3 regions of the Ruegeria sp. CH6 genome follow, and region 1 is predicted to be linked to each of the others. Evidence: riboswitches for the same ligand, from Rfam matches in the RefSeq annotation. Region 1 holds a riboswitch; each other region holds the start of a gene.
The links. Region 1 has a riboswitch for cobalamin ahead of ACR0CW_RS04595 (DUF1636 family protein). Riboswitches for the same ligand answer to the same signal wherever they lie in the genome.
Positions count from the first base shown of each region.

Region 2: another riboswitch for cobalamin. It lies ahead of ACR0CW_RS11980 (DUF1636 family protein); the one in region 1 lies ahead of ACR0CW_RS04595 (DUF1636 family protein).
Region 3: another riboswitch for cobalamin. It lies ahead of nrdH (glutaredoxin-like protein NrdH); the one in region 1 lies ahead of ACR0CW_RS04595 (DUF1636 family protein).

Region 1 is NZ_JBQFQS010000002.1:63,401-68,919, forward strand. It holds gene cobN (cobaltochelatase subunit CobN) at 1-2,399, opposite strand, end outside; gene cobW (cobalamin biosynthesis protein CobW) at 2,403-3,458, opposite strand; gene ACR0CW_RS04595 (DUF1636 family protein) at 3,455-3,844, opposite strand; cobalamin riboswitch at 3,915-4,124, opposite strand; gene ACR0CW_RS04600 (LysR substrate-binding domain-containing protein) at 4,197-5,081, opposite strand; gene ACR0CW_RS04605 (NAD(P)-dependent oxidoreductase) at 5,198-5,519, shown strand, end outside.
Region 2 is NZ_JBQFQS010000004.1:238,383-243,901, reverse strand. It holds gene ACR0CW_RS11995 (FecCD family ABC transporter permease) at 1-987, opposite strand, end outside; gene ACR0CW_RS11990 (ABC transporter substrate-binding protein) at 988-1,938, opposite strand; gene ACR0CW_RS11985 (ABC transporter ATP-binding protein) at 1,951-2,727, opposite strand; gene ACR0CW_RS11980 (DUF1636 family protein) at 2,724-3,080, opposite strand; cobalamin riboswitch at 3,322-3,528, opposite strand; gene ACR0CW_RS11975 (hypothetical protein) at 3,588-4,091, opposite strand; gene ACR0CW_RS11970 (hypothetical protein) at 4,088-4,309, opposite strand; gene ACR0CW_RS11965 (alkyl/aryl-sulfatase) at 4,524-5,519, opposite strand, start outside.
Region 3 is NZ_JBQFQS010000003.1:441,330-446,848, forward strand. It holds gene nrdF (class 1b ribonucleoside-diphosphate reductase subunit beta) at 1-524, opposite strand, end outside; gene nrdE (class 1b ribonucleoside-diphosphate reductase subunit alpha) at 536-2,659, opposite strand; gene nrdI (class Ib ribonucleoside-diphosphate reductase assembly flavoprotein NrdI) at 2,641-3,054, opposite strand; gene nrdH (glutaredoxin-like protein NrdH) at 3,070-3,291, opposite strand; cobalamin riboswitch at 3,374-3,565, opposite strand; cobalamin riboswitch at 3,691-3,896, shown strand; gene ACR0CW_RS10800 ((2Fe-2S) ferredoxin domain-containing protein) at 3,985-4,704, shown strand; gene ACR0CW_RS10805 (ABC transporter substrate-binding protein) at 4,691-5,519, shown strand, end outside.

The DNA.
Region 1 (5,519 bases):
ACCGGTTTCACGCCCAGCAGGTGCAGGGCCATGGCGAATTCCTCGCCAGCAGTCCGCATGGTGGCAGAACCCCACAGGTCGACGATCAACCCCTTGGGATAATCGCCTTCTTCCTGCAGATGCCGGCGCACCAGTTCCTCGGCCAGTTTCACGCCTTGGGTGTATGCGGCACGGGTCGGAACCGAACGCGGGTCAGTTGTGTATAGGTTCCGCCCAGTGGGCAGCACATCCGAGCGTCCGCGATAGGGTGAGCCCGACGGTCCGGCCTCGATTCGTTTCCCGGCCAGTGCGTCGATCAGGGCGCTGCGTTCGGCATGGGCCGAAGGCGCAGGGTCGAAATTGCCCGTCACCTCAGGCACCCGGCCAAAGATGTGCAAACCGTCGCCAAACTGGCTTTCCTTGATGTCGCAGACAAATCGGTCGATGCGGGTGATTGCCTCGGCGGTGCAGGTGGCCTGATCCAGACCAAGGTCGCGTTCGAGCCCGATGGCCTGAGCCTCGTCGCGGATATCTTCCTGCAAGCGGTCTCGGCGTTTAGGGTCAAGCCCGTCTGCGTTCGAGAACTCATCCAGCAGCGATTCAAGCCGAACCATCCGATCCGGCGTGCCGCTTTCCTTCATTGGGGGCGGGATATGGCCCAGCGTGACCGCCCCGATGCGGCGCTTGGCCTGCGCGGCCTCGCCGGGGTCATTGACGATGAAGGGATAGATCACCGGAAGATCGCGGATCAGAACTTCTGGCCAGCACTCGTCGGAAAGGGCGACCGACTTGCCTGGCAGCCATTCCAGCGTGCCGTGTGCGCCGATATGGATCAGCGCATCGGCACCAAGGCTTTTGCGTAGCCACAGATAGAACGCGACGTAGCTGTGGCGCGGGGTGCGCGACAGGTCATGGTAGTCGTCATCGCGCAATTCAGGCGTGCCGCGTTCAGGCTGAAGCGCGACCAGCGCTTTGCCCCGGCGCACGGCAGTGAAGTGAAACGCGCCATCGGTGAATACCGGGTCATCTTCAGGGTTGCCCCAGACGGTTTTCAGATCTGAACGTAATCGCTCTGGCAATTGGGCAAGCGCGGTTCGGTAATCCTGCAGCGGCCACGATATGCGGGCGTCCAGCAGAGTTTCGGCAATCGGCTCTGCGGGTGCAGTGTCATAGCCTTCACCCTGCAAATCGGACAACATCGCCTCGGCCGAGGCCAGTGCATCAAGGCCCACCGCATGGGCCATCTGCCAGTCCTTACCGGGATATGTGGACAGCACCAGAGCAGGCACCTGATCTGCTTTGGGACGGTCGTTCAGATTTAGCCAACCGGTCACACGGTCGATGATTGCTTCGATCCGTTCAGGTTCAGCCCGGTGGGCAAAGCGAGAATACTCAAGGTGCGGGTCGCGTTTGCCGGGCTCTTTGAAAGAAGCGATACCTGCCGAGATGCGCCCATCCACTTCGGGCAAAACCACATGCATGGCGAGGTCGGCGGGCGAAAGGCCGCGTTCCGCCTCAGCCCATGCTTTGCGGCGCGAGGTCGCCAGAGCAACCTGAAACACTGGCACATTAGCAGCGTCCAAGGGGGATGTCCCCGACGTGCCTTTGCCCGAGAACGAGGTAGCATTGATGATTGCGGATGGGTTCAGGGCAACAACCTGTTCGCGCAGCCAATCGGCGGCTGCGGGCGCTTTCAAAGATGGCGCGAACAGCCCAATCGCGTCCAGACCACGGTCTCGTAGGCTGCGGATCAAAGCTGCGACCGGCGCGGTGTCCGCCGAGGTCAGATAGGCCCGATAGAAGCTCACTAGGATGCGTTTCGCGTCGCCCGAGAAGGCCTTGTCTACCGGGATAACGCCACGATCGGGGCACCAAGCTCCGGATTCTGGCAGGGTTTTTGCACCCATCACCGGCCCGGCATAAAGCCCCGCGGCCAGAGCCATCTGAGCCAAGGCAGCTTGCGCGGCCACTTCTCCACCGGTGTCACAGAGATGCGCGAGCCGTCTCAGGGTTGAGACGGGCAGGGTGGAATAGTCATCCAGCCGCGTATCCTCGCGCCCGTCGGCAGGCAGAACCGCCAGCGCGATACCTTTGGTCTGTGCCAAAGCCAAAACCTGCTGCAGACCGTAGGACCAGTAGGGCACACCACCGATCAGGCGGATCAGAATACCCTTGGCCCCCTCAAGTGTCTGTTCGACATAGGTGTCGACGGACAGAGGGTGCTTCAACGCCGTCAGATTGGCCAGCCGCATCGACGGCATACGCCCTTCGGCCCCGCCACCGCGATGCCAGCCCGCCGCAAAAGCGCCAAGGTCGCTGTCCGAAAAGGACAGCACCACCAGATCCGCTGGGCTCTGGCCCAGATCGGTTGGGGTTTCAGTTTCTTCTAACCCGTGGCTTTCGCGGAAGACGACATGCATGGCTTACTCGGCAGCCTCAGCTACACCTACGAGGATATCACGGATCGCAGCCTCTTTGATGTCGTCATGCTCGGCGATCACCACCAAACGCGAGCGGCGTTCCTCGCCGGGTTCCCATGGGCGGTCGTATTGGTGACGGACGCGGGCACCAACAGCCTGAACCAGCAGACGCATCGGTTTGCCCTGAACGGCGGCATAGCCTTTGACGCGCAGGATGTTCAGCTCAGTCGCCAGGCGTTCGATTTTGGCAACCAGATCGGTTGGGTCGGTCTGTTCCGGCAACTCGACGATGATGCTTTCGAAATCGTCATGCTCGTGATCGTGGTGTCCGTCGTGATGGCTTGGGCGGGCGTCCATGTCATCCTCGGCAGCGGCTTCGAGGCCCAGAACAACGCGCACGTCTACGGCGCCTTCGGCGACTTCTACCACAGGCAGCGGGCGAGGGGCCTCGGCTGCGATGATCTCTTTGGCCTTGGCAACACCCTCGGGACCGGCCAGATCGGGCTTGGTCAGCAGGATGATATCGGCGCAGGAGATCTGGTCTTCGAACACCTCGGACAGAGGCGTTTCGTGGTCGATCGAGTCATCGGCCAGGCGCTGGGCGTCCACGGCTTCGACATTCGGAGCGAAGCGCCCGGCGGCGACGGCCTCGGCATCGGCCAGAGCGATCACGCCGTCAACGGTGATCTTGGAACGGATATCCGGCCAGTCGAATGCCTTCAGCAGCGGCTTGGGCAGCGCGAGTCCGGAGGTTTCAATCAGGATGTGATCGGGGCGCGGTTCCAGCGCCATCAGCGCTTCGATAGTTGGGATGAAATCATCGGCCACGGTGCAGCAGATGCAGCCATTTGCCAGTTCCATGATGTTTTCCGCCGGGCAATCGGGAATTGCGCAGGATTTCAGGATGTCGCCATCGACGCCAACGTCACCGAATTCATTGACAACAACGGCCAGACGTTTGCCCTGCGGGTTCTGCATCAGGTGCTTGACCAGTGTGGTTTTGCCCGAGCCCAGAAAGCCAGTGATTACAGTAACGGGAAGTTTTTCGAGGTTGCTCATTTCAGGGCTCCAATCGGGGGAATGCGGGCCGCACAGTTTTTGCGGAAATGTTCAGGGCGCTCACGCCATTTCACAAGGCCGTCTTCGGTGGCGAGATATTTGGTGACGCCTTCGACGATGGTCTCGACGTGGTCGGTTTCGTTGAGGTTCTCATACACAAAGGTCCAGCGGGATGGTCCGCCACGCAGTACGATCGAACACCCCTGATCGCAGTTCGAAAGGCATTCAACGGCCTTAAGATCAATGCCATCTGGCAGCTCGGCCTCGGTCAGCGCTTTATGCAATAATGTGCCGGGGCGCTGGTCATCTTCCTCGACAGGAAGGCCACGCCGGCAGGTGGTGCAGACCAGCAGTTCAACTGGTATCGTCTCGGTCACGTCTCTCATCCCCCCTTCACGGTTTTCGGGGGACGGGGTATGCGCGGGCCTTGGCCCGACACCGGAACACCCCGTCCGGTCTGGTCTTCGGGCGTTGGCAGGTCTCCCGGCTTGCGGATGTCAGAGGTATCCTCTGGCAGGTGTCCTGCCTTCCCGGCCTGCAGGCCAGTGGCTTTGGGCACCTTCTCCGGTCACGGTCGCGGGGGCGGCTGCATTTGACGGCATTCCATACCGCTGATGCATTCCCTTTTCATCTGCTTGCACAGACACCAACGAAAGGGACATGCGGCAAGCAAAGGGGCGTTGTCAAGCGAATGGAGGCGCTCTCAGATCACCGGGATGGAAAAGCGACTTGCAGTGGTCAGTCAGCGGCATCCGCTTTGATCCGTTCTTGCAACCAGGTCTCAAAGAGGCGGGCAGAGGCCGTCGGGCGGGGCGCGCCATCTGAGCGGATCAGGTAATGGGACTGAGCAAAGGGAATCGGTGGTCCGGCGATCTGCAAGGGCGCACCCTGCGCAATCGCATTCCGGGCAAAGCGTTCAAGGATTGTGGCGTAGCCTGCCCCCGCCATCACAAGTTGCAACGCGGTGACCGTTGTATCCGCCGAATATTGAGACTGAAGTTCAGGCTGGTGAATGCCATGCGCTTCAAAGTATCGCGCCCAGTTGTCTTCATATCCAAGGATATGGATCAGAGGACTTTCACGGAACTCTGTCTTGCTAGGCGCTGCAGTGCCGGATCTGCAAACCGGAACAAGGAATTCATCCGAAAGTTTCTCTGACCTGAGCCCCGGCCAGTCGCCATAGCCCAGCCGAATATCGATATCCACATCGCTGGAACCCATGGTGTCATTCCAGATGTGAGTCACCAATCGCACAGGGATGTCGGGATGTTGGCTGGTGAATTCAGGTAGTTCGGCAGCCAGCCAATAAGTCATGGTTGAAATTGCCGCACGAACGGTCAGCGTCTGCTGAGAAGCTGGGCCAAACAAACTGTTGGTCGAAAGGGTTATGTTAGACAGAGCGCGCCGAACGGTCAAAGCATAGGACTGGCCAAGCTCGGTCAATTCCAGTCGTCTTGCCTGTCGAGTGAAAAGAGGTTGGCCCAACTCGGCTTCCAATGAACGGATATGCAGGGATACTGCGGTTTGTGTCAGACCCAGCTCTTGCGCGGTAGCAGTGAAATTCAGATGGCGAGCGGCAGCTTCGAAACTACGCAGCCAGGAAGGGTTTGGTAGACGATCCATTTATCACCAAAAATTTTTGCCCATAAGCTCGATTATTATTCGTTTCATTTGCGGGTTATCAAGGTGAATACTCCGCGTGAAAACGGTTCGGGCATAGCCCATAGGGAGGATTCGCAATGAAGGTTGGATTTATCGGTCTTGGGAATGTGGGAGGTAAGCTCTCGGGTTCGTTGCTGCGCAACGGAGTTGATTTGACAGTTCATGATCTGAACACGGATCTGGTTGCTGAATTTGTTGCGCAGGGTGCCAAGGCTGCTGAAGGTCCGGCGCAACTGATGCGGGATTGTGATGCGGTTATCACCTGCTTGCCATCCCCTGCGGCATCGGATGCCGTGATGCAGGAAATGCTGCCAGAGGTTGGTCCGGGCAAGATCTGGATGGAGATGTCCACCACTGATGAGGCCGAGGTGAAACGGTTGGGTGCCATGGTGATCGAAC
Region 2 (5,519 bases), on a different contig from region 1:
CAGGTAAATGAACACAAAGAGCGACCCGATCGATGTTGTCACGATACCCACGGGCAGTTCCTGTGGTGCCAGCAGAAGTCTGGACAGAATGTCTGAGAGGGTCAGCAGCACGGCTCCTACAAGCGCCGCCGTTATCAACAGGTTCTTGTGAAGTGGCCCGGCAATACCGCGTGCAATGTGCGGGACCATAAGGCCGACGAACCCGATCACGCCCGCCACAGATACAAACGCTGCCGTCGCCAAAGCTGCTGCAAAGAACAGTCTGTATCGCAGTCCTTTGACAGGTATGCCCAGAGTCGAAGCGGTGAAGTCTCCGGTCAGCAGCGCATCCAGCCATCGGCTGCGGTAGAGTGCATAGGCTAGGATCAGGCCAAGCCCTGCAAGGACAAGAGGGAAGGTTTCCCACCGCGCCAATCCAAGCCCGCCCAGCATCCAGAAAATCACGGAATGGGCTGCTCGGTTGTCGCCGGCAAAGATCAGATAGTTGGTAATTGCCGAGAACAGGAATGAGACCGAAAGCCCGGCAAGGATCAGTTTTTCCGGTGCACTTGTGCGTAAGCTCTGCACCAAAGCCAGAACAACCCCGGATGCGATGAGACCACCGCAAAAGGCTGCAAGCGGCAAGGTCCAGATGCCCAGAACATCGCCGGTAACGGTGATAACCAGAACTGCACCTGCGGCAGCGCCAGAGGACAGGCCGAACAGGAACGGGTCGGCAAGATCGTTTCGGGTGGTGGTCTGAAGCACGACCCCGACAACACCAAGGCCCGCGCCGATGACAGCAGCAAAAAGAGCGCGTGGTAAACGCAGGTCGAACACGATCCGATGCAGCGGGGACATGTCGCCTTCGCTGATGCCAGTGCCAAGCGAAATGGCGGTCAGGACGTCCGCAACAGGGATCGGCGTGGTGCCATAGATTGTCGACACCAGCAAAAGGGCGACCAGAACGGCCGCCCCCAGCAGTGTTGTCCGGCCCAACGGGCCCATTCAGTTGATCTCGGCGTGCATTTCGCGCGCCATTTTCTCGATCGCTTCGATGTTTGCCGGTCCAGGTGTCAGCTCTTCGTAGCGCAGACCGATCCAGCGTTCATTCTTGACTGCGTCGGTCTGGGACATCACGGGGTGCTCCTGCAGGAATTTGAAGGTATCCGCAGCGCCGTTGCCGGTCTGGTAGTCCAGCAGAACCAGGAATTCAGGGTTCGTGGCGGCGACGGCCTCCCACGAGGTGCGGCCCCAGCTGGTGTCCAGATCATGGGTTACGTTTTCGCCACCAGCGGCAGTGATCATCGCGTCAGGGATTGCGAACTTGCCCGCGGTAAAAGGCGCATCAGCCGGACCATCCAGCAGGAAGACGCGGGGTTTCGCCAGATCTGCGGTTTTGGCTTCGATGGCAGACAGCTGGCCTTTCCAGCCATCGACCAGTGCTTCGGCCTTGTCCTCAACATGCATGACTTTGCCCAGACGCAGAACGTCATCGAACAACAGGTCCATGCTGGCTTCAGGCCGGTCCTTGTTCAGATGCACGCAGCTTTCGGTCAGGACCATGGTCTTGATACCAAAGGGGGCCAGCGTGTCCGGAGTGACTTCGCCGCCGGGCTTCATGCCATAGTACCACCCGGCAAAGAAAAGATCGGGTTCTACTGCTACCAGATTTTCGACAGTGGGGTATTTCGGCGCCAGTTCGGGGATGTCACCGCGCAGCGTATCGAATTCCGGGCTGGTCTTGTACCATCCAGTGATGCCAGTCAGGCCGACGATCTTGTCCTGCAGGCCAAGCGCAAAGGCCATGTCGGTCATGTTCATGTCGTGCACGACCAGCCGTTCGGGCGTTGAGTCAAAAACAAGCGGTTCGCCGCAATTGTCTACGGTGACCTCATGTGCGGCCGCACTGGTGGCGAGGCCGGTGATCAGCGCCACGGGCCAGAGTTTCAGGTTCATGGAAAGCTCCTGTCAGTTTGTAAGCTTGGTTTTTCGGATGTCGAGTGCGGGGATCACCCGGTCTTCGTGTTGAAAACACAGGTATTCGACGCCAAAGGTTTCGCGCACGCGCTGTGGCGTCAGGATGTTGCTGACTGGTCCAAAACCCGTCAGTCGGGTGGATTTCATCAACGCAACATGGGTGGCGAACTCAGGGATCATGACCAGATCGTGGACGATCATGACCACGGTGATACCAAGATCGGCGACCAGCGAGAGCATGCGCCCCTTGGCATCGGGATCCAGATGGTTGGTGGGTTCGTCCAGAAACAGCAGCGACGGGTTTTGGGCCAAAGCGCGCGCAATATGAGCGCGCTGACGCTCGCCTCCTGATAGGGTCGACATCTGCTTGCCTGCCAGATGATGCAGCTCGGTCAGGTCAAATATCCTGTCCAATGCCTGTTTATGTTCATCTGCAGATCGGTCGCCTTTGATGGGAATCTGCCCCAAGGCTACGTAATCTCTCAGTCGTAACCGTCCATCGGGCAGTTCCTGCTGGCTTACAACAGCGATGGTCCGGGCGCGGTCCTGAGGCGATAGCGATCGCAGGCTTTGACCGCGTATCAGTACATCCCCAAGCGCGATGGTTTCGACACCACATAGCAGGTTCAGCAGGGTGGTTTTGCCCGCGCCGTTCGGGCCTGCGATGGCCAGTACTGATCCCTCGTCCAGATCAAAGGACACACCCTGCAGCAGCACATCACCGTTCAATGCATAGTACTCGAGATTTTCGGCAACCAGAAATGTCATGCCTGACCTCCAGACAAGATGCGCGGCATGCGCGACAAGGTTTTGGTGTAAAGGGCAGGGGGTCTGTCCGTGGCATTGGTCCAGCCGTCGGCGCTGTCCTGATATTGCCAGGCAAACGCGGCCAGCGCTTCAATGTCCTGCGCTGAACTAATGCGACCGAACAGGTATTGCGCTTTGTCCGCAGCCTGAAAGCCAACGGTCGTAGGATGTGAACAGCCAGCCATGCAGGAAACCCCTCGGATTGCGAAGCAGGACGGAAGCTTGTCCGCAATCGCCGTTCGAAGCGCATCGGCACTGTCCGAGCCCTGACAGGTCTCGCAAATCAACAGGAAATGATCAGAGTTTTCAGGCATTACGCGCTCCACTTACTGACAATCCGGGTGATAAGCAATGTAATAACGTAACAAGTAATTTATTACAGCTCGGATTTGCGATGCTGTGCCACTGCCGGTTTTGAAAATACAAAGCGAAGAGTTTATTTGCTTCCGGCATGGTCCGCTCCACTTGTTGCCAAGTGCGGACAGAAGGTGCCGTATATGTACACACGCAGATTACGCGCCATCAAAGCCTCCTTCCAGGACGCCCCGCCCCGGGTTGGTTAAACATCTGATGGCAGGTCTCCTGACTTGCGGGTCGATGCTTGGCCAACCTTCCCGGCCTTTGGGCCAGTGGTCTTTTGGCTTCGCTCTCCGCCTACAGTTGCGGGGGCAGTCACGGCATTGGTACGCAGAACGCACCGCACCGTATTCCCATTTTCATCCCTCGGACAAACCGCCGGGAACCATCTCGTGTCAGCTAGTCTGGTGTCGATAGCGTTGTCAAGCGCCAGCTGAAGGCTTGGTCAACGCAGGGATAGGTTTTTACTTCACGACCCGAAGCATCGGCCGGCGGGTGGTGTCGCCGCGTCGGTCGCTACCGGTCGGAAAGCGATTGGCAAGCGTCAGACCAGCCTGAATCAGATGGGGATCCGGATAGCCGCCTGTAACAAGGTTGACGGCATCGCGCGCTTCGGGCGTGTTGTCGCGCCGCATGTGATGCAGCATCTTCATCAGCGCAAGCTCATCGCATGTCAGTGACCCACGCTGTTCAAGGCAAAGCGGGTCGTTGAAGGCCAGCCCCGCCGGGCGGCAATGCAATGTGACCTTGACGATTTTATAGATCAGATGCGCGATGTTCAGGCCCTGATCAACGCCCCAGCGTTCGATGGCCGTGGAATAGGCGTGTTGCCACGATTGCGTATCGGGATCGGCAAAACTGAGGATGAAGTGTCGCATAACAGGCAACAGTCCCAGCTCAAAATCATCGAAGTCTGGTCTGCCCGCAGCTGGTCTGTCGCCGTTTGATCCATAGACTGAAAAGCTCATGCGCGCTTCCTTTCAGAATTTGGGGAATGCGCCGACAGGCTGAGCACGTTTTCCGGCAGCTCATCTGCGGTCAGTTCTGTTTGTGGGCGGGGTGCGGTGGCATGTGCAGGGAACCGCAGGTCGGCTTCGATGGCCTCGCGGAGTTTCGGTTTCAATGCACATCCATGTCGGCTGGCAACAGCATCCATGGCCAGCAGGTCAGCAAGCGATTTTGTCATTATCTGGTTGTCTCTTGGTCAGCGTCGGGCAGGGCGGTGACCGGGCGTGAATCCAGAGAATCTGACTAGGTCGGTGCTTAACTGACAAAAATAGTCGGAAAAAGCAATAAGGAAAAGACGGACCGGTTGCGACGGCCCGTCTTCCGGCGGGAAAACCCGCCTTCCAAGGCGAAAGCCAACCCTGCGAACCTGGGTCAGCTAACTGATGGGGTTATCAGCCGCCGTTGGAATTCGCGAGCGCAGGCTGGGCAAAGTCATTCGCTTCAGGGGTCAGATCCTGCGCGCCGGTGCCCGGCATCAGTTCGAAGCCAAGATCGAACTGATCGAGTGTCGAAGCCAGTTGTGCCACGATCTCGGTATCGCCTTCAGATTTGGCGGTGCCATCTGCCAGCATGTCGGTCAGCTTACGTTCGCCGGTCATGACCTTTTCTAGATCAGCGCGGTTCAGACTGATCGACAGGTCGGCGTTTTCCGCAGTCTGGTCAACGATATGGGTCAGGGTGGCGTTGCTCATTTCAACCACAATGTTTTCATCGCGATCCGGAATCGACAGGTTGATGGTGAACTCCATGTCGGCCGCTTTTTCGCTGTTGACGCGGATGCCGAGAAAATCCAGCCACATGGTGGTCTGCATCGCCTTGATCGTGTCCGGACCGGTGGTCTCGATGGTGGCGCCCTGCGGGATACCGTTGCGCAGTTCATAGGCCGCGCCCAGGAATGAGTTGCGAACCGACGGGCTTTCCTTTTGGTACCCGATCTGCTCGAACGCGTCGGCAAGCAGGTCTTTGGCAGCCTGGTTCTGCGGTTCGGCATAAACCAGTTTGTTGAGGATCTCGGTCGCCTCCAAATACTTGCCGGCATCGACCAGTTCTTGCCCTTTCGCCATGATCGGTTCGGCCCCGCCCATCATCTCGACAAACAACGGAGCGCTGTCTTCGGGCGAAAGCGGTGTCAGCGTGGTCGGGTTAGCATCCCAATACCCCAGGTATCGGTTGATAACCGCACGGCTGTTATGCTCGACGGAACCGTGATAGCTGCGCGCCGCCCATTGCTGCTGCAGGCTTTCCGGTACCTCATAGACATTGTGCACCTCATTGATGGTGACACCCTTGTTGGCGAGGTTCAGAACGCCGTTGTTGAGGTTGGCATAGGTATCGCGCTGCGCCCGCATCACTTCCTGAATGCGGTCATTGCCGAACCGTGGCCAGGA
Region 3 (5,519 bases), on a different contig from region 1:
ATTGGAAGGTAGAAGCCGGAATAGAACAGGAAGCTTTCCAGAAACACCGACGCGATCTTGCGTTTCAAAGGATCGTTTCCGGGCGCGTAGGTGTTCAGGATTGCCTCGGCCTTGGCCCGCAGATGCGGGTTTTCTTCGGACCAGCGGAAGGCCTCGTCGATCTCCTTGGTCGAACACAATGTTGAGAAGATCGAGGAATAGCTGCGCGCATGCACCGCCTCCATGAAGGCGATGTTGGTCAGCACGGCCTCTTCGTGGGGCGTCACGGCATCTGGCATCAAGGCAGGGGCGCCGACCGTGTTCTGGATCGTGTCCAGCAGGGTCAGACCGGTGAAGACGCGGATGGTCAGCTGCTTTTCGTGGTCCGTCAGCGTCGCCCAGCTTTGGATATCGTTGGACAGCGGCACCTTTTCCGGCAGCCAGAAATTGACCGTCAGGCGGTTCCAGACTTCAAGGTCCTTGTCATCCTCCAGCCGGTTCCAATTGATGGCGCGGGGGATTTTGGTTTGGATCATATCTTTCATATCGTTTCCCCTTACAGCGAGCAGGATACGCAGCCCTGCACCTCGGTCCCTTCAAGGGCCTCCTGGCGCAGACGCACGTAGTAGATGGTTTTGATGCCCTTCTTCCACGCGTAGATCTGGGCGCGGTTGATATCGCGGGTCGTGGCCTCGGACGGGAAGAACAGCGTCAGCGACAGGCCCTGATCCACATGTTCGGTGGCCGCCGCGTAGGTGTCGATCAGCGCCTCTGGGCCGATCTCATAGGCATCGCGGTAGTATTCGAGGTTGTCGTTATCCATGAAAGCCGCTGGATAATAGACACGGCCGATCTTGCCCTCTTTGCGGATTTCGATCTTGGACACGATCGGGTGGATCGACGAGGTCGAGTTGTTGATATAGCTGATCGACCCGGTTGGCGGTACGGCCTGAAGGTTGCGGTTATACAGCCCGTGTTTCATCGCGTCCGCCTTCAGCGCCGCCCAATCGTCACGCGTGGGCAGAGTCATTCCATCGAACAGAGCCTTCACCCGATCACTTTCGGGCAGCCAGTCACGGGTTGTATATTTGTCAAAGAATGCGCCTGAGGCATAGCCAGAGTCTTCGAACCCTTTGAACGACGTCTTGCGTTCCTGCGCCAGTTCGCAGGAGGTGCGGATCGCGTGATAGGCCGTGGCCGCGAAGTACACCGATGTGAACTCAACACCTTCGGCCGAGCCATAGTGGATATGTTCCCGCGCCAGAAATCCGTGCAGGTTCATCTGGCCCAGACCGATCGCGTGGCTTTCATCGTTGCCCCGACGCACCGACGGCACCGAGTCGATTGCCGACATTTCGGACACCGCCGTCAGCGCGCGGATCGCAGCGCCAACAGTGCGTCCCAGATCGCCGCCATCCATTGTCTTGGCAATGTTCAGCGAGCCGAGGTTGCAGGAGATATCCGTGCCCAGATGCGAATAGCTGAGGTCATCGTTGAATTCGGATGCTTCATTGACCTGCAAAATCTCGGAACACAGGTTCGACATGTTGATCCTGCCCGCGATGGGGTTCATCCGGTTCACCGTGTCTTCGAACATCACGTATGGATAACCGGATTCGAACTGAATCTCGGCAATGGTCTGGAAGAATTCCCGCGCGTTGACTTTGGATTTACGGATTCGCTTGTCATCGACCATCTCGTGATACTTCTCGGTCACCGAGATTTCCGAGAGCGGCACGCCATAGACCTTTTCCACGTCATGGGGCGAGAACAGGTACATATCGGCGTTCTTCTTCGCCAGTTCGAAAGTGATGTCAGGGATCACCACGCCAAGGCTCAGCGTCTTGATGCGGATTTTCTCGTCCGCGTTTTCGCGCTTGGTGTCGAGGAACCGCATGATGTCCGGGTGGTGCGCGTTCAGATAGACTGCACCCGCGCCTTGCCGCGCACCCAGTTGGTTGGCGTAGGAGAAGCTGTCTTCCAGCAGTTTCATTACCGGGATCACGCCGGAGGACTGGTTCTCAATTCCTTTGATCGGTGCGCCGTGCTCGCGGATGTTGGTCAGCAGCAGCGCCACACCTCCGCCGCGCTTGGACAGTTGCAGGGCCGAGTTGATGCCGCGCCCGATGCTCTCCATGTTGTCTTCCAACCGCAGTAGGAAGCACGAGATCAACTCACCGCGTGAAGCTTTGCCTGCGTTCAGGAAGGTCGGCGTGGCAGGCTGGAACCGGCCATCGAGGATTTCCTCCATGAAGGACATCGCCAGCGCCTCATCCCCACGCGCCAGTGCCAGCGCGGTCATGACAACGCGATCCTCATAGCGCTCAAGATAGCGCTGTCCGTCGCGGGTTTTCAGCGTATACGAGGTATAATACTTGAACGCGCCCAGAAAGGTCGGGAAACGGAACTTCTTGGCATAAGCCGCATCCCAGATCTTGCGCATGAAGTTCTTGGAATACTGGTCCAGCACGGCCTCTTCATAGTAGCCTTCGGACACCAGGTATCCCAGCTTTTCATCCAACGAATGGAAGAACACGGTGTTCTGGTTCACGTTCTGAAGGAAGTATTGCCGAGCGGCCATGCGGTCAGCGTCAAAGCGGATCTTCCCCTCACCATCATAGAGGTTCAGCATCGCGTTCAGCGCGTGATAGTCCTGCTCGTTTATGCTGCTGTCGAGCATTGGTGTCTCCCTAGTTTTTCCAGCCCGGCGCGGACGCGGGCGATGTCGGTCTCTGTTCCGGCCAGCTCAAACGTGTAGAGCAGCGGTACGTTGCATTTCTGGGCGATAATGCGACCGGCCAAAGCGTAGGTCGCACCGAAATTGCGGTTGCCTGTGCCGATCACCCCAACGATCCCGGCGCGTCTGTCCGGTTCGTTCAGAAACCGGATCACCTGTTTCGGAACCGCCCCACGTCCTTCGCCATCGGCATAGGTGGGGCTGATCAGCACATAGGCGTGTCCGGGGTCAGGCAGCGGGTCCATTCCATTCGGAATGCGGAAAGAGGTCAGGCCCAGCCGCGAAACAAAGCGGTGGGTGTTTCCGGATTTCGATGAGAAGTAGACCAGCGCCGGGATCGGCGCTGCCATGGATCAGGCCAGTTGGGCGATCATGTCGGGGCGGAAGCCCGACCAGTGGTCACTGCCGGCCACAACGACTGGTGCCTGGCGATAACCCAGCTCGGTCACATGGGTCATGGCGCTGTCGTCCTGCGTCAGGTCCACGACATCATAATTGATGCCTTTTGCATCCAACGCTCGGGTGGTCGCGGTGCATTGTACGCAGGCGGGTTTGGAATATACGGTAATGCTCATTTATCCTCTGTCCTTTTAATCAAAGCCGAGGACGCCATGGGCAAACAGGCCCGTCAAACGCCCCCGAACCCTCCGTTCGTGGTTATCATTCGAGCTTGCGGCAGGTCTCCTGGCTCGCGGATCATCGTTCGGTCTGGCCTTCCCAAAAGCGTGCTTTCAGTGGCGTGTTCAGCCGAACTCTCCGCTCACAGTTGCGGGGGCAGCGCCGGTTTTTCACCGGTTTCCCTCTTAGCTTTCGACAGGAATCGAAAGAACCGAAGCAACACTATATTGGGTTTCACCAGGGCAAGTTGTCAATATATAGAGTGAAGTGTAGCGAACTTCTTTGTCCGCTCGTGCAGGTTCTGGCAAAATACCAGCGATCAGCCAGCACGTACTCTTGTCGAATCAACTTTGCTTGTGTTTTTTCGCCGTGATGGTTCCTTGAGGTGATTGCCGCAAGGATAAAAGGGAATTCGGTGCGGACGTTTGTCCAAATCCGAAACTGCCCCCGCAACTGTAAGCGGTGAGCAACCCGTCAGAGCCACTGGATCGCCCAAGATCCGGGAAGGGACGGCAAGCTTTGATCCGCAAGTCAGGAGACCTGCCATCATCAGGATGTAACCAACCGGGCGGAGGGCCCGAGGAGGATGAGATGATGGATATCTTCGGGCCAGTGCATTGTGCCGACCTGCCTCCTGTTTCGGGGCAGAGATGGACGCATTTATCTATTTGATTTCGGCAAATTACGTCAGCCAATCCCGGTTCCGCCACCTTGCAAACGCTCTGATTGAGGCCGCGCCTACAGAAGCCCGTGCTGTCAGGTTGGAGGCATCCGGTGATGGGCTTTGGCATGCTCTAGATGATCTCACGGAGCAGGGAGCCAAGCGCATCGAGTTGCGTCCAATTGGTTTGCCGTTTTCCCAGAGCCTCGAAAACTGGTTGCCAAATGCGGCAGCAAGCTGGTTGCACAGGCGGGCAAAAACCGCACCTGAGCTGTTCTTCGCCAAACCGCTGCAAATGGATTCAGACGTCATTCGGGCTGCCGCAAATGCAGATGTTCTGCTGAAACCGATTAGGCCGAAACCTTCCGGTGAGCTCGGCAAAGGGTGGGACAGCCCTCCTGCCTTTCGCCACCATCTATTCGTCTGTGCAGGCCCGCGATGTCACCTGAAAGACGCCCCCAATCTGGTGGATGCGCTTAAAAAAGAACTCGGCCATGCAGGTAAAAGCTCTGAATGTCTGGTGACCACAACCGGCTGCCTGTTTCCCTGCAATGCGGGGCCAGTGATCGTCCACTATCCACACGGCGATTGGTATCGCGTGGAGAACCTAGACGACATCCGGACCTTTGTTTCTCAGGCGCTTTGCGCTGGAACCACTCCTCGATCACTGCTTATTCATCAAATAGGAGATACACATGAACCTGCATAAATTCATCGTGCCGCTTGGATTTGTCGCGGCTACAGCCCAGGCCGATCCGGTCACCGTACAAAGCTGCGGGATCGATTACACCTTCGACAAGGCGCCAACGCGGGCGATTACCCTGAACCAGCAAGCGACCGAAGTGATGCTGGCGCTTGGGCTTGAAGGTTCGATGGTTGGTACCGCTTATCTGGACGATGAAATGCCAGCCCAGTGGAAAGCGGCGTTTGAGTCCGTCCCGGTCCTGGCCGAGAAATACCCGGCCGCAGAGGTGGTGCTGGCCAATGAGCCGGATTTTCTGTTCGCGGGTTTTGGGTCCGCATTTTCCGAAGACAACCTTGGATCAGCGCAGAAATGGCATGATCTGGCTATCGGTACCTACCTGGTTGACGCATCCTGCAAGGAAGCGCATCCGAAGGATGTACCTTTGACCATCGAGCCGATCCTGAACGACATCGAAAAGATCGGGCAGATTTTTGATGTTGAAGATCGCGCGGGCAAGCTGATCGCTGAGACCCGTGCGCGTATCGAGGCGGTTCAGACTGACCCGGAAGGGGCTGGCCGTACGGCGTTTATCTACGACAGTGGCGATGAGACACCTTACTCGATCGGTTGCTGCGGAGGGCCTGCTTTGGTCGCAAGAACCGCCGGGCTGAAAAGCATCAGTGACGATGTCGAAGGCACTTGGGTCGATCTGGCATGGGAACGCGTGGTCGAGGCTGACCCCGATGTGATCCTGTTGATCGAAGCGGGCTGGTCTTCGGCGGGCGAAAAGCGTGCCTACATGGAAAGCGATCCGGTTTTGTCCGAGTTGACTGCTGTTA